Regions from separate parts of the Streptomyces sp. CLV115 genome, predicted to be linked through region 2. Evidence: riboswitches for the same ligand, from Rfam matches in the RefSeq annotation. Region 2 holds a riboswitch; the other holds the start of a gene.
The links. Region 2 has a riboswitch for cobalamin ahead of AADR41_RS19400 (ABC transporter substrate-binding protein). Riboswitches for the same ligand answer to the same signal wherever they lie in the genome.
Positions count from the first base shown of each region.

Region 1: it holds a riboswitch for cobalamin, as region 2 does, so the genes downstream of both, AADR41_RS08645 (ribonucleoside-diphosphate reductase subunit alpha) here and AADR41_RS19400 (ABC transporter substrate-binding protein) in region 2, are expected to answer to the same signal.

Region 1 is NZ_JBCEWQ010000015.1:56,652-62,406, forward strand. Features, by position in the region: gene AADR41_RS08630 (GntR family transcriptional regulator) at 1-64, shown strand, start outside; gene AADR41_RS08635 (DUF3311 domain-containing protein) at 290-544, shown strand; gene mctP (monocarboxylate uptake permease MctP) at 541-2,175, shown strand; cobalamin riboswitch at 2,354-2,481, shown strand; gene AADR41_RS08645 (ribonucleoside-diphosphate reductase subunit alpha) at 2,622-5,033, shown strand; gene AADR41_RS08650 (ribonucleotide-diphosphate reductase subunit beta) at 5,033-5,755, shown strand, end outside.
Region 2 is NZ_JBCEWQ010000052.1:19,570-25,324, reverse strand. Features, by position in the region: gene AADR41_RS19415 (acyl-CoA dehydrogenase family protein) at 1-914, shown strand, start outside; gene AADR41_RS19410 (acyl carrier protein) at 1,174-1,452, shown strand; gene AADR41_RS19405 (beta-ketoacyl-[acyl-carrier-protein] synthase family protein) at 1,449-2,672, shown strand; cobalamin riboswitch at 2,767-2,954, shown strand; gene AADR41_RS19400 (ABC transporter substrate-binding protein) at 2,991-4,058, shown strand; gene AADR41_RS19395 (FecCD family ABC transporter permease) at 4,055-5,146, shown strand; gene AADR41_RS19390 (ABC transporter ATP-binding protein) at 5,143-5,755, shown strand, end outside.

The sequences.
Region 1 (5,755 bases), on a different contig from region 2:
GCGCTCGGTCTACCGCGGCGACCGGTACAAGTTCGTGGCGCGCCTGAAGCGGCCCGCGGACTGAGTCCGCACCACCGGTCGGCCCCCGTGGAACGCATCGCTCCGCGGGGGCCTTTCGCGTGTCCTGGTGCGGACCGGCCATCGTATGTCCGGCCGGATTTCGAGCATGGGTGCCCACTCGGCCGACCGTTGCCGGACCGCAATGCGGACGGGGGGTGACGCTGACCGGAAACCTCCCCTAGATTTCCTGCGCATTACAAGGTGCTCAGCGAGGGGACGGAGTCGCCACATGCCAGCAGGACCAGAAGGAAAACCACCCACCGTCACACCGGTGCGGGTGGTCATCGCCCTCTGTCTCGTCGCGCCGTTCGTGGCGATGCTCTGGGTGAGTTCGTACGCGAAGGTGGACCCCACCTTCATCGGCATTCCGTTCTTCTACTGGTACCAGATGCTCTGGGTGCTCATCTCCACCGCGCTCACGATGACCGCGTACAAGCTGTGGCAGCGTGACCAGCGCGCCCGCAAGGGGGGTGCGTCGGCATGAAGGACGGCGTGAACGGCGTCGCGCTCGGCGTCTTCATCTTCTTCTTCGTGGCCGTCACGGTCATGGGCTTCCTGGCCGCGCGCTGGCGCAAGGCCGAGAACGAGGCCAGCCTCGACGAATGGGGCCTGGGCGGACGGTCCTTCGGCACCTGGGTCACCTGGTTCCTGCTCGGCGGCGACCTGTACACCGCGTACACCTTCGTCGCCGTTCCCGCGGCGATCTACGCGGCGGGCGCGGCGGGCTTCTTCGCCGTGCCGTACACGATCCTCGTGTATCCGCTGATCTTCACCTTCCTGCCGCGACTGTGGTCGGTCTCGCACAAGCACGGCTACGTCACCACCTCGGACTTCGTCCGCGGGCGGTTCGGCTCGAAGAGCCTCTCGCTGGCGGTCGCGATCACCGGCATCCTCGCCACGATGCCGTACATCGCGCTCCAACTGGTCGGCATCCAGGCGGTGCTGGACGTGATGGGCGTCGGCGGCGGCGAGAACACCCACTGGTTCGTCAAGGACCTGCCGCTGCTGATCGCGTTCGCGGTGCTCGCCGCGTACACCTACTCGTCCGGGCTGCGCGCGCCCGCGCTGATCGCCTTCGTCAAGGACGGGCTGATCTACCTGGTCATCGCGGTGGCGATCATCTACATCCCGATCAAGCTCGGCGGCTTCGACGACATCTTCGCCAAGGCGGGCGAGGCGTTCTCGCAGAAGAACGAGGCGGCCGGAAAGCCGGTGGCCGGACTCGCACCCGGTGAGGCGGGCCAGTGGGGCTACGCCACCCTGGCACTGGGCTCGGCGCTGGCGCTGTTCATGTATCCGCACTCGATCACGGCGACGCTCTCCAGCCGCAGCCGCGACGTGATCCGGCGCAACACCACGATCCTGCCGCTGTACTCGCTGATGCTGGGTCTGCTGGCGCTGCTCGGCTTCATGGCCATCGCCGCCGGGATCAAGGTGGACAACGGCCAGCTGGCCATTCCGCAGCTGTTCGAGAACATGTTCCCGGACTGGTTCGCGGGCGTCGCGTTCGCCGCCATCGGCATCGGCGCGCTGGTGCCCGCCGCGATCATGTCGATCGCCGCGGCCAACCTGTTCACCCGCAACATCTACAAGGACTTCCTGAGGCCGGACGCGACCCCGGAGCAGGAGACCAAGGTCTCCAAGCTGGTGTCGCTGCTGGTCAAGGTCGGCGCACTGGCCTTCGTCCTCACCATGGACAAGACGGTCGCGATCAACTTCCAGCTGCTCGGCGGCATCTGGATCCTCCAGACCATGCCGGCCCTGGTCGGCGGCCTGTTCACCCGCTGGTTCCACCGCTGGGCGCTGCTCGCGGGCTGGGCGGTCGGCATGGTGTACGGGACGGTGGCCGCGTACGGGGTCGCCAGTCCGACCCAGGCGCACTTCGGCGGCTCGTCCAAGGAGATCCCGGGAATCGGCGAGATCGGCTACATCGGTCTCACCGCGTTCGTGCTGAACGTGGTGGTGACGGTGGTGCTCACCTTCGTCCTGAACGCCCTGAAGGCGCCCGCCGGGATCGACGAGACCTCCCCGTCCGACTACACCGCCGACGCGGGCGACCCGGGCGTCGCCACCGAGCTCCCGCCGGCCACCGCGGGGGCTCCGGGCGGCCACTGACGACCGTCGCCCACGGCCTTCCGACGGCCCGTCGAGCCCCCTGCAACGGGGCGCGGCGGGCCGTCGGCGTGATCCGGCCGGGCGGCCCGGGAAAGGGCCGCACGGCCCGTTCTGTGGGCCCGACTCGAACGCACGACACAACATGTGGGGGCTTCCTCATCGGGCAGCCCCCACATGTATGCTCGTCCTCGCTGTCGCCGCAGGGGAATCCGGTGCGAATCCGGAACTGTCCCGCAACGGTGTATTCAGTGCGCTTTTGTGCACCCCCGAGTCAGTCCGATGACCTGCCGGCAGCGCATCCGGCTCGACCGAACCGGATGCCCAGACGTCCGGGCCTCGCGGTTGGGCCGGTGGACGCCGTGCGGAGTGCTGCCCTGTCCCGGGTGTGCTTGCGCAGGGCTGCCCCGTTCCCCGCCGGCCCCGAGCCGAGCGAGGGAGAGCACCACGTGACCATCGCGCCAGCCGATCCGGCTTCAGTCGCCGTGTCCGCAGCAGCCGAGTCCGAGGCCGCCGCACAGGACGGACCGGGAACCGCACTGCTGCGGACCCTGACCGACCTGACCGCCGATCTGCCCGACACCGACCCCGGCCGGGTCGCCGCCGCCGCGCTGCGTGGCCGCAGCGCCCGCGCGGACGAGGCCGAACTGCGGTCGCTGGCCACCGAGGCCGCCGCGGGGCTGATCTCCGAGGACCCCGCGTACTCCCGGCTCGCCGCCCGGCTGCTGACCCTCGCCATCGCGGACGAGGCGGCCGGCCAGGGCGCGGTCTCCTTCTCCGCCTCGGTCGCCGTCGGCCACCGCGAGGGCCTGATCGCGGACCGTACCGCCGCGTTCGTCGCCACCCACGCGGCCGCCCTCGACGCGTTGGTGGCCCGCTCGCTCGCCGACGGCGCGGACGACCGCTTCGGCTACTTCGGGCTGCGGACCCTGCACAGCCGGTACCTGCTGCGCCACCCGCACACCCGTCAGGTCGTCGAGACGCCCCAGCACTTCATGCTGCGGGTCGCGGCCGGGCTGGCCGAGGACGAGTCGCAGCGCGCCGTGGACGAGGTGGCGGCGCTGTACGGGCTGATGAGCCGGCTCGACTACCTGCCCTCCTCCCCCACCCTCTTCAACTCCGGCACCCGGCACCCGCAGATGTCCTCCTGCTACCTGCTGGACTCCCCGCTGGACGAGCTCGACTCGATCTACGACCGCTATCACCAGGTGGCGCGGCTCTCGAAGCACGCGGGCGGCATCGGTCTGTCGTACTCCCGCATCCGCTCCCGCGGTTCGCTGATCCGGGGCACCAACGGGCACTCCAACGGCATCGTGCCGTTCCTGAAGACGCTCGACGCCTCCGTCGCCGCGGTCAACCAGGGGGGCCGCCGCAAGGGCGCCGCCGCCGTCTACCTGGAGACCTGGCACGCGGACATCGAGGAGTTCCTGGAGCTGCGCGACAACACGGGTGAGGACCAGCGGCGCACCCACAACCTCAATCTGGCGCACTGGATCCCGGACGAGTTCATGCGCCGGGTCGACGCGGACGGCGACTGGTCGCTGTTCTCGCCCGCCGACGTGCCCGAGCTGGTCGACCTGTGGGGCGACGAGTTCGACGCCGCGTACCGGGCGGCCGAGGCCAGGGGCCTGGCCCGCAAGTCGATGCCGGCGCGCGAGCTGTACGGCCGGATGATGCGCACCCTCGCGCAGACCGGCCAGGGCTGGATGACGTTCAAGGACGCCTCCAACCGGACCGCGAACCAGACCGCCGAGCCGGGCAGCGTCGTCCACTCGTCGAATCTGTGCACCGAGATCCTCGAAGTCACCGACGACGGCGAGACCGCGGTCTGCAACCTGGGCTCGGTCAACCTCGGCGCGTTCGTCGCCGACGGCGGGATCGACTGGGAGCGGCTGGACGCCACCGTCCGCACCGCCGTGACCTTCCTCGACCGGGTCGTCGACATCAACTTCTACCCGACCGAGCAGGCCGGCCGCTCCAACGCGAAGTGGCGCCCCGTGGGCCTGGGCGCCATGGGCCTCCAGGACGTCTTCTTCCAGCTGCGGCTGCCCTTCGACTCCCCCGAGGCGCGGGCGCTGTCCACGAAGATCTCCGAGCGGATCATGCTCGCCGCGTACGAGGCGTCCTGCGAGCTCGCCGAGCGCTCGGGCCCGCTGCCGGCCTGGTCGCGGACGCGGGCGTCGCGCGGGGTGCTGCACCCCGACCACTACGACACCGCGCTGAACTGGCCGGAGCGCTGGGACGCGCTGCGCGCCCGGGTCGCGAAGAGCGGGATGCGCAACTCGCTGCTGCTCGCCATCGCGCCGACGGCGACGATCGCCTCGATCGCGGGCGTGTACGAGTGCATCGAGCCGCAGGTCTCCAACCTCTTCAAGCGCGAGACGCTCAGCGGTGAGTTCCTCCAGGTCAACGCCTATCTGGTGGACGAGCTGAAGAAGCTCGGCGTGTGGGACGCGCGCACCCGGGAGGCGTTGCGCGAGGCCAGCGGCTCGGTGCAGGACTTCGCCTGGATCCCCGAGGACGTGCGGGCGCTGTACCGCACCGCGTGGGAGATCCCGCAGCGCGGCCTGATCGACATGGCGGCGGCCCGCACGCCGTTCCTGGACCAGAGCCAGTCGCTGAACCTGTTCCTGGAGACGCCGACGATCGGCAAGCTCTCCTCGATGTACGCGTACGCCTGGAAGCAGGGGCTGAAGACGACGTACTACCTGCGTTCGCGCCCGGCGACCCGGATCGCCCGCGCCGCCTCCGGCCAGGCCGCGGCCGCCGCCCCCATTCCCGTACAGCAGGCGTCGGCGCCCGACGCGGACGCGATCGCCTGTTCCCTCGAAAACCCCGAGTCCTGCGAGGCCTGCCAGTAATGAGCTCCACCAACTCCGACAAGAACCTGCTGGACCCGGGCTTCGAGCTGACCCTGCGGCCGATGCGCTACCCGGACTTCTACGAGCGCTACCGGGACGCGATCAAGAACACCTGGACGGTGGAGGAGGTCGACCTGCACTCCGACGTCGCCGACCTCGCCAAGCTGTCCCCCGGCGAGCAGCACATGATCGGCCGGCTGGTCGCGTTCTTCGCGACGGGTGACTCGATCGTCTCCAACAACCTCGTGCTGACGCTGTACAAGCACATCAACTCCCCCGAGGCGCGGCTGTATCTGTCGCGGCAGCTCTTCGAGGAGGCCGTGCACGTCCAGTTCTATCTGACGCTGCTGGACACCTACCTGCCCGACCCGGACGACCGGGCGGCGGCGTTCGACGCGGTCGAGGAGATCCCGTCGATCCGTGAGAAGGCGCAGTTCTGCTTCAAGTGGATGGACTCGGTCGAGAAGATCGACCGGCTGGAGACGAAGGCCGACCGCCGCCGCTTCCTGCTGAACCTGATCTGCTTCGCGGCGTGCATCGAGGGGCTGTTCTTCTACGGCGCGTTCGCGTACGTCTACTGGTTCCGCTCGCGGGGTCTGCTGCACGGTCTCGCCACGGGCACCAACTGGGTCTTCCGTGACGAGACGATGCACATGAACTTCGCGTTCGAGGTCGTGGACACCGTCCGCAAGGAGGAGCCCGACCTCTTCGACGACGAGCTC
Region 2 (5,755 bases):
GCGGCTCGCACCGGGTGCCGGTGATGGCCCACCGCAGCCACCACGGCCCGCTCGCCGCGGCCATGGCCACCGTCTTCGCGATGAGCCTGCTGCACCGCAGGGCCCTGGACCGCTGGGAGCGGGGCGAGCGACGGGAGGAGGCCGAGCGGCTGGTCGCCGTCGCCAAGGGGTGGATCACCTGGCAGGCCCGGTCCGTGATCGTCGAATGCCGTGAACGCTGCGGCGCCCAGGCGCTCCTGGAACACAACGGCATGAGCGAACTCGTCACCGGGGTGGAAGGCGCCATCACCGCCGAGGGAGACAATCTGGCCATCCACGCCAAGGCGGCCGCGGAGATGCTCTTCGCCGCCGCACCCGCCGCCGGGGCCTCGTCCGGCGGCGGCCCCGGCGATCTCGACGACCCGGGCTTTCTCGGCGGGCTGCTCGCGGAGCTGGAGCGGATCTGGTTCGAACGGGCCCGGGAGCGGATGGGCCTCGCACCGCACGGTGATCCGCTGGGGCGGTGGAACGCGGCGGCCGGGCCCGCCCTGCGCGGCGTCGAGGCCCACGCCCAGCGGCAGGCGGCCGAGGCGTACGCGGAGGCGGTGGCCGTGCTCCCGGAAGGGCCCGCCCGCGACCGGCTCGGCGAGCTCGAACGGCTCTTCGCGCTCGACCGGATCGCCCGCAACAGCGGTGACCTGCTGGCGGCGGGCCTGCTGAGCGCCGACCAGGTCAACGGCCTGCCGGGCAGGGTGGAGCAGCTGATCGCCACCGTCGCCGCCCATCTGCCCGCCCTGGTCGACTCCTTCGCGCTGCCGCCGGAACTGCTCGCGGACTGGCCGATCGCAGGCGCCGACTACGTGGCCGCGTACGACGATCCGGGGGCTTTCTGGCAGACCGGCGGGGGTCGGGACACGGTTCGGGACGAGCGGTGACGGCCATGACGAGAAAAGGAACAGTTGTCCGGGGCCGTCGGTTCAGGGAGACCGCCGGGGCCCTCGGTGTGCGTGTTGTCCTGCTGGCCTTCTGGGGTACGGCGTCCGTCCTGGCCCGGTGGTGCGGGGATCGCGAGGAGGGCGCTGCCGAATCGGTTCGGCACAAGGCGTAACTGGAGGCACTCCACCCAGTTGATTCGGCGTCGGGACGGTGTCACCGCCGGCCCGACAGCCGGACCGAATAATGGAGAGAAAGCTGATGAGTGCGATTCACCCCAAGATCACCGAGGTTCTGACACACACCTTCAAAGTTCCCGCCGCAGAGATTCACCCGGGCTCCACGATGGACAGCCTGGAGATGGACTCCCTCGCCGTCGCCGAGTTCGCCGTCCTCATCAGGGACACGACCGGCGGCGACCGGGACTTCGACCAACTCCCCAAAAACGCCACGCTGGCCGACATCAGCCGGTTCATGGACACGGCGGCCGGCGGCGGGGCGCGGGTGGGCGGCGGGGCAGCGATGAGCAACGCCCGATGAACAGGCCGGCCGTCGCCGTCACCGGACTGGGCATGATCACCCCGGTCGGCAACGACACCGAATCCACCTGGCGGGGCGTGTGCGCGGGCCTGTCACCGGCCCGCACCGTCGCCGGGCTCGACGGATGCGCGATCGACTTCGCCTGCATGGTCGACGGCATCGATCTGGACGCCGCGATCGGCGGCCGGGCGTCCTTCCGCATGGGGAAGTACGTGAAACTCGCCGTCCTCGCCGCCCGCGAGGCGGTCACCGACGCCGGACTCGACCCGGCCGGGTGGGACGGCAGCAGGGTCGCGGTGGTCGTCGGCACCAGCAGCGGCGGCTCCGCCTCGCTGACCGAGCAGGCCGTCGTGCTCGACCGGCTCGGCGCCGGGGCCACCTCACCGTCGGGCATCCTGCTCACCATCCCGAACATGCCCGCCGCCGAGATCGCGATCCAGCTGCGGGCCACCGGCCCCAGCCTGGCACCGTGCACCGCCTGCTCGTCCGGCGCCACCGCGCTGTCCGTCGCCCGCGACCTGCTGGTCACCGGGCAGTGCGACATCGCGATCGCCGGAGCCACCGAGTCGATCGTCTACCCGGCCGCCATGGCCGCGTTCGCCAGGTCCGGGGCCGGGGCCCGGCGCGACGGCGACCCGGCCGGACTGTGCCGGCCCTTCGCGGCCGACCGGGCCGGCCTGGTCATGGGCGAGGGCGCGGCCGTCATGGTGCTGGAACGGACGGACGACGCCCGGGCCCGGGACGCGGCCCCACGGGCGCTGCTCGCCGGCACCGGAGCCACCACCGACGCCCACCACCCCATCAGCCCGCATCCGTCGGGCGTGGTCGCCCAGGCGGCGGTGGAGGCCGCGCTGCGCGACGCGGGCTGGGCGGCCGAGGACGTCGAGCACGTCAACGCGCACGGCACGGCGACCCCGGTCAACGACGCCACCGAGGCCGCCCTGATCGCCCGGGTCTACCCGCACCGGCCACCCGTCACCGCGCCCAAGGGCGTACTGGGGCACTGCATGGGAGCGGCCGGAGCGATCGAGGCCGGACTCACCGTCCTCACGCTCCAGCGCGGAGTCGTACCACCGATCGCCAACCTGGACGCCCCGGCGCCCGAGTTCGACATCGACTGTGTCACCGAGCAACCTCTGCGGCGGCCCATCAGGCGCGCCGTCAGCCATTCCTTCGGATTCGGCGGCCACAACGCCGTACTCGCTCTTCAGCGTCCCTGAGAGCCGTTCCGCAGGCAGCAGGCAGGTGGTGCGACGGGACAACAGCCCGGCGTACCACCGGCCCCACACCGCCCGTGAGCTGCACAGAGGCACGTGATAGCTTGCCGGGGCCAGTCAAACTCCACCCAGGAGTCAGGGAATCCGGTGCGAATCCGGAACTGACGCGCAGCGGTGAGGGGGACGGGCGGGGCCACAGCCACTGGGACCACCCTCGGGTGCCCGGGAAGGCGCCCCGTCCGGACGAACCCGAGTCCGAAGACCTGCTGGCATCCGCGACCCGGCACCGGGCCGCGGGACTCCGTACAACGGGCTCCGCGCATGAGCCCAGAGACGCAGAGGGACTCCGTGCCGTCCATAGCCAGCCCCGTCCGCACCGTCGCCCTGCTCTCCGCGGGACTGGTCCTGCTGACCGCCTGCGGAGGCGGAGCCGGTGGCACCACCGCGAAGCCGGGCCGCGCGGACGGATATCCGGTGACGCTGAAGAACTGCGGCCGCACCGTCACCGTCGATGCAGCGCCGCGCCGTGCCGTCTCGGTGGACCAGGGATCCACGGAGATCCTGCTCTCCCTCGGCCTCGCCGACCGGATGGCCGCCACCGCGACCTGGACCGACCCGGTGATGAAGGGCCTGGAGAAGGCCAACGACGAGGTGCCCAGGATCGCGGACAACCGGCCCTCCTCGGAGAAGGTCCTCGACCGCGAACCGGACTTCGTCAGCGCCTCGTTCGAATCGACACTCGCCAAGGGCGGCGTCGCACCCCGCGAACAGTTCGAATCGCTCGGCGTCCCCACCTACGTATCGCCCGCCGACTGCGCCGGCAAGGACAACAGCGGCGGCGGCGACGGAGCCCGCACCGCGCCGCTCACCATGGACAGCGTCTACGGCGAAGTGCGCGACCTGGCCAAGGTGTTCGGCGTACCGGAGCGCGGCGACTCGCTCGTGGCCGCGCTGCGCGAACGGGTGCAGAAGGCGACCGAGGACATCGACGCCTCCGGCACCACCCTCCTGTACTGGTTCTCCGACTCCAAGGCCCCGTACCTGGCGGGCTGCTGCGGAGCCCCCGGAATCATCACCGAAGAACTCGGCGCGAAGAACGTCTTCGACGACACCCACGAGGAATGGCCCCAGATCAGCTGGGAGACCGTCGCAGACCGCAACCCCGACGTCCTGGTCATCGGCGACCTGACCCGCAGGGCCCAGACCGCCGAGAGCGCCGCGAAGAAGATCGAGTTCCTGGAGTCCAACCCCGCCACGAAGAACATGGACGCCGTCAGGCACAAGCGGTACGTCCTGCTGAGCGGCCAGGCCATGAACCCGTCCGTCCGGACGGTCGAGGGCGTCGAACGCGTCGCCGCCGGACTGCGCAGGTTCGGGCTCGCGCGGTGACGCCGACCGAACGCGGCACGACGGTGACCGCGCCACCGGCCGCCGTCGCACCGGTGGGCGTCACGAAGGGCGTACGACGGCTGCGCGGCGGGGTCCTGTGGGCCTGCGGCCTCGCGCTGCTCGTCGGCTCCGTCGCGGTCGCCGTCACCATCGGCCCCGCCCGCATCTCGGTGGGCGACGTCTGGTCCGCGGTGGCCGCCCACCTCGGCGGAGGCCGGTCGCGGCTCTCCCCGATCCGGGACGGCATCATCTGGAACCTGCGCATGCCACGCACGCTGCTCGCCGCGGTGTGCGGCGCCGGGCTCGCGGTCTGCGGCACCGTCATGCAGTCCCTCCTCCGCAACCCGCTCGCCGACCCGTTCGTCCTCGGAGTCTCCTCCGGCGCGTCCACCGGCGCGGTGGTGGTCGTCGTCCTCGGTGTCGGCGGGGGAGCGTTGTCGATCTCGACCGGCGCGTTCATCGGGGCGCTGTGCTCGTTCGCCCTGGTGCTGCTGCTCAGCCACACCCTGGGCGGCACGACGGACCGGGTGGTGCTCTCCGGTGTCGCGGCCATGCAGCTGTTCTCCGCGCTCACCTCCTTCGTCGTGATGACCGCCGCCGACGCGGAGCAGACCCGCGGGGTGCTGTTCTGGCTGCTCGGCTCGCTCAGCGGGGTCGGCTGGACCGATGTGTGGGTCTGCGCCGCCGTGCTCGCCGTGACCCTGCTGATCTGCCTGGGCCACGCCCGTACGCTCGACGCCTTCGCGTTCGGCCAGGACGCCGCCGCCACACTCGGCGTCGATGTCGCGCGTGCCAGGATCGTGCTGCTGTGCACGACCGCGCTGCTGACCGCCGCACTGGTCAGCTCGGCCGGTGCCATCGGCTTCGTCGGTCTGGTGCTGCCGCACGCCGCCCGTGCCCTCGCCGGTTCCGGCCACCGGCGGCTGCTGCCGGTGACGGCGCTGGCCGGGGCGGTGTTCCTGGTCTGGGTCGACACGCTCGCCAGGACCGTGCTCGATCCGCAGGAGGTGCCCGTGGGCGTGGTCACCGCACTGATCGGGGTGCCCGCGTTCGTCCTGGTCCTGTACCGCACCCGGAGGACCGCATGACGGACGCGGCCGGCGCGGGACTGCGCGCCGAACGGGTCAGCCGGACGGCGGGCGGCCGCCTCGTCCTCGACGGGATCGACCTCGCGCCGCGGCCCGGCGCCACCGTGGGGCTGATCGGACCGAACGGATCCGGGAAGTCGACCCTGCTGCGGGTGCTGGCGGGAGTCCTGGCCCCGGAGACCGGTGTGGTCACCCTCGACGGACTGCGGCTCACCGAGATCGGCCGCCGCACCGTCGCCCGGCGCGTCGCCGTGGTCGACCAGCACGCCGTCACTCAGGTCGAGCTCAGCGTGCTGGACGTGGTGCGGCTCGGCCGCATCCCGCACCGCAGGGCCTGGTCGGCGCCGAACGGGGCGGACGAGGCAGCGGTACGCGAAGCGCTCGCCCGGACCGGTCTCGCCGACCGCGGCGACCAGTCCTGGCACACCCTCTCCGGGGGCGAGCGCCAACGCGTCCAGATCGCGCGTGCACTGGCCCAGCAGCCGCGCGAGCTGCTGCTCGACGAGCCGACGAACCACCTCGACATCCAGCACCAGCTGGAGCTCCTCGCGCTGATCGCCGCACTGCCGCTGACCGGCGTGATCGCCCTGCACGACCTCAATCTGGCGG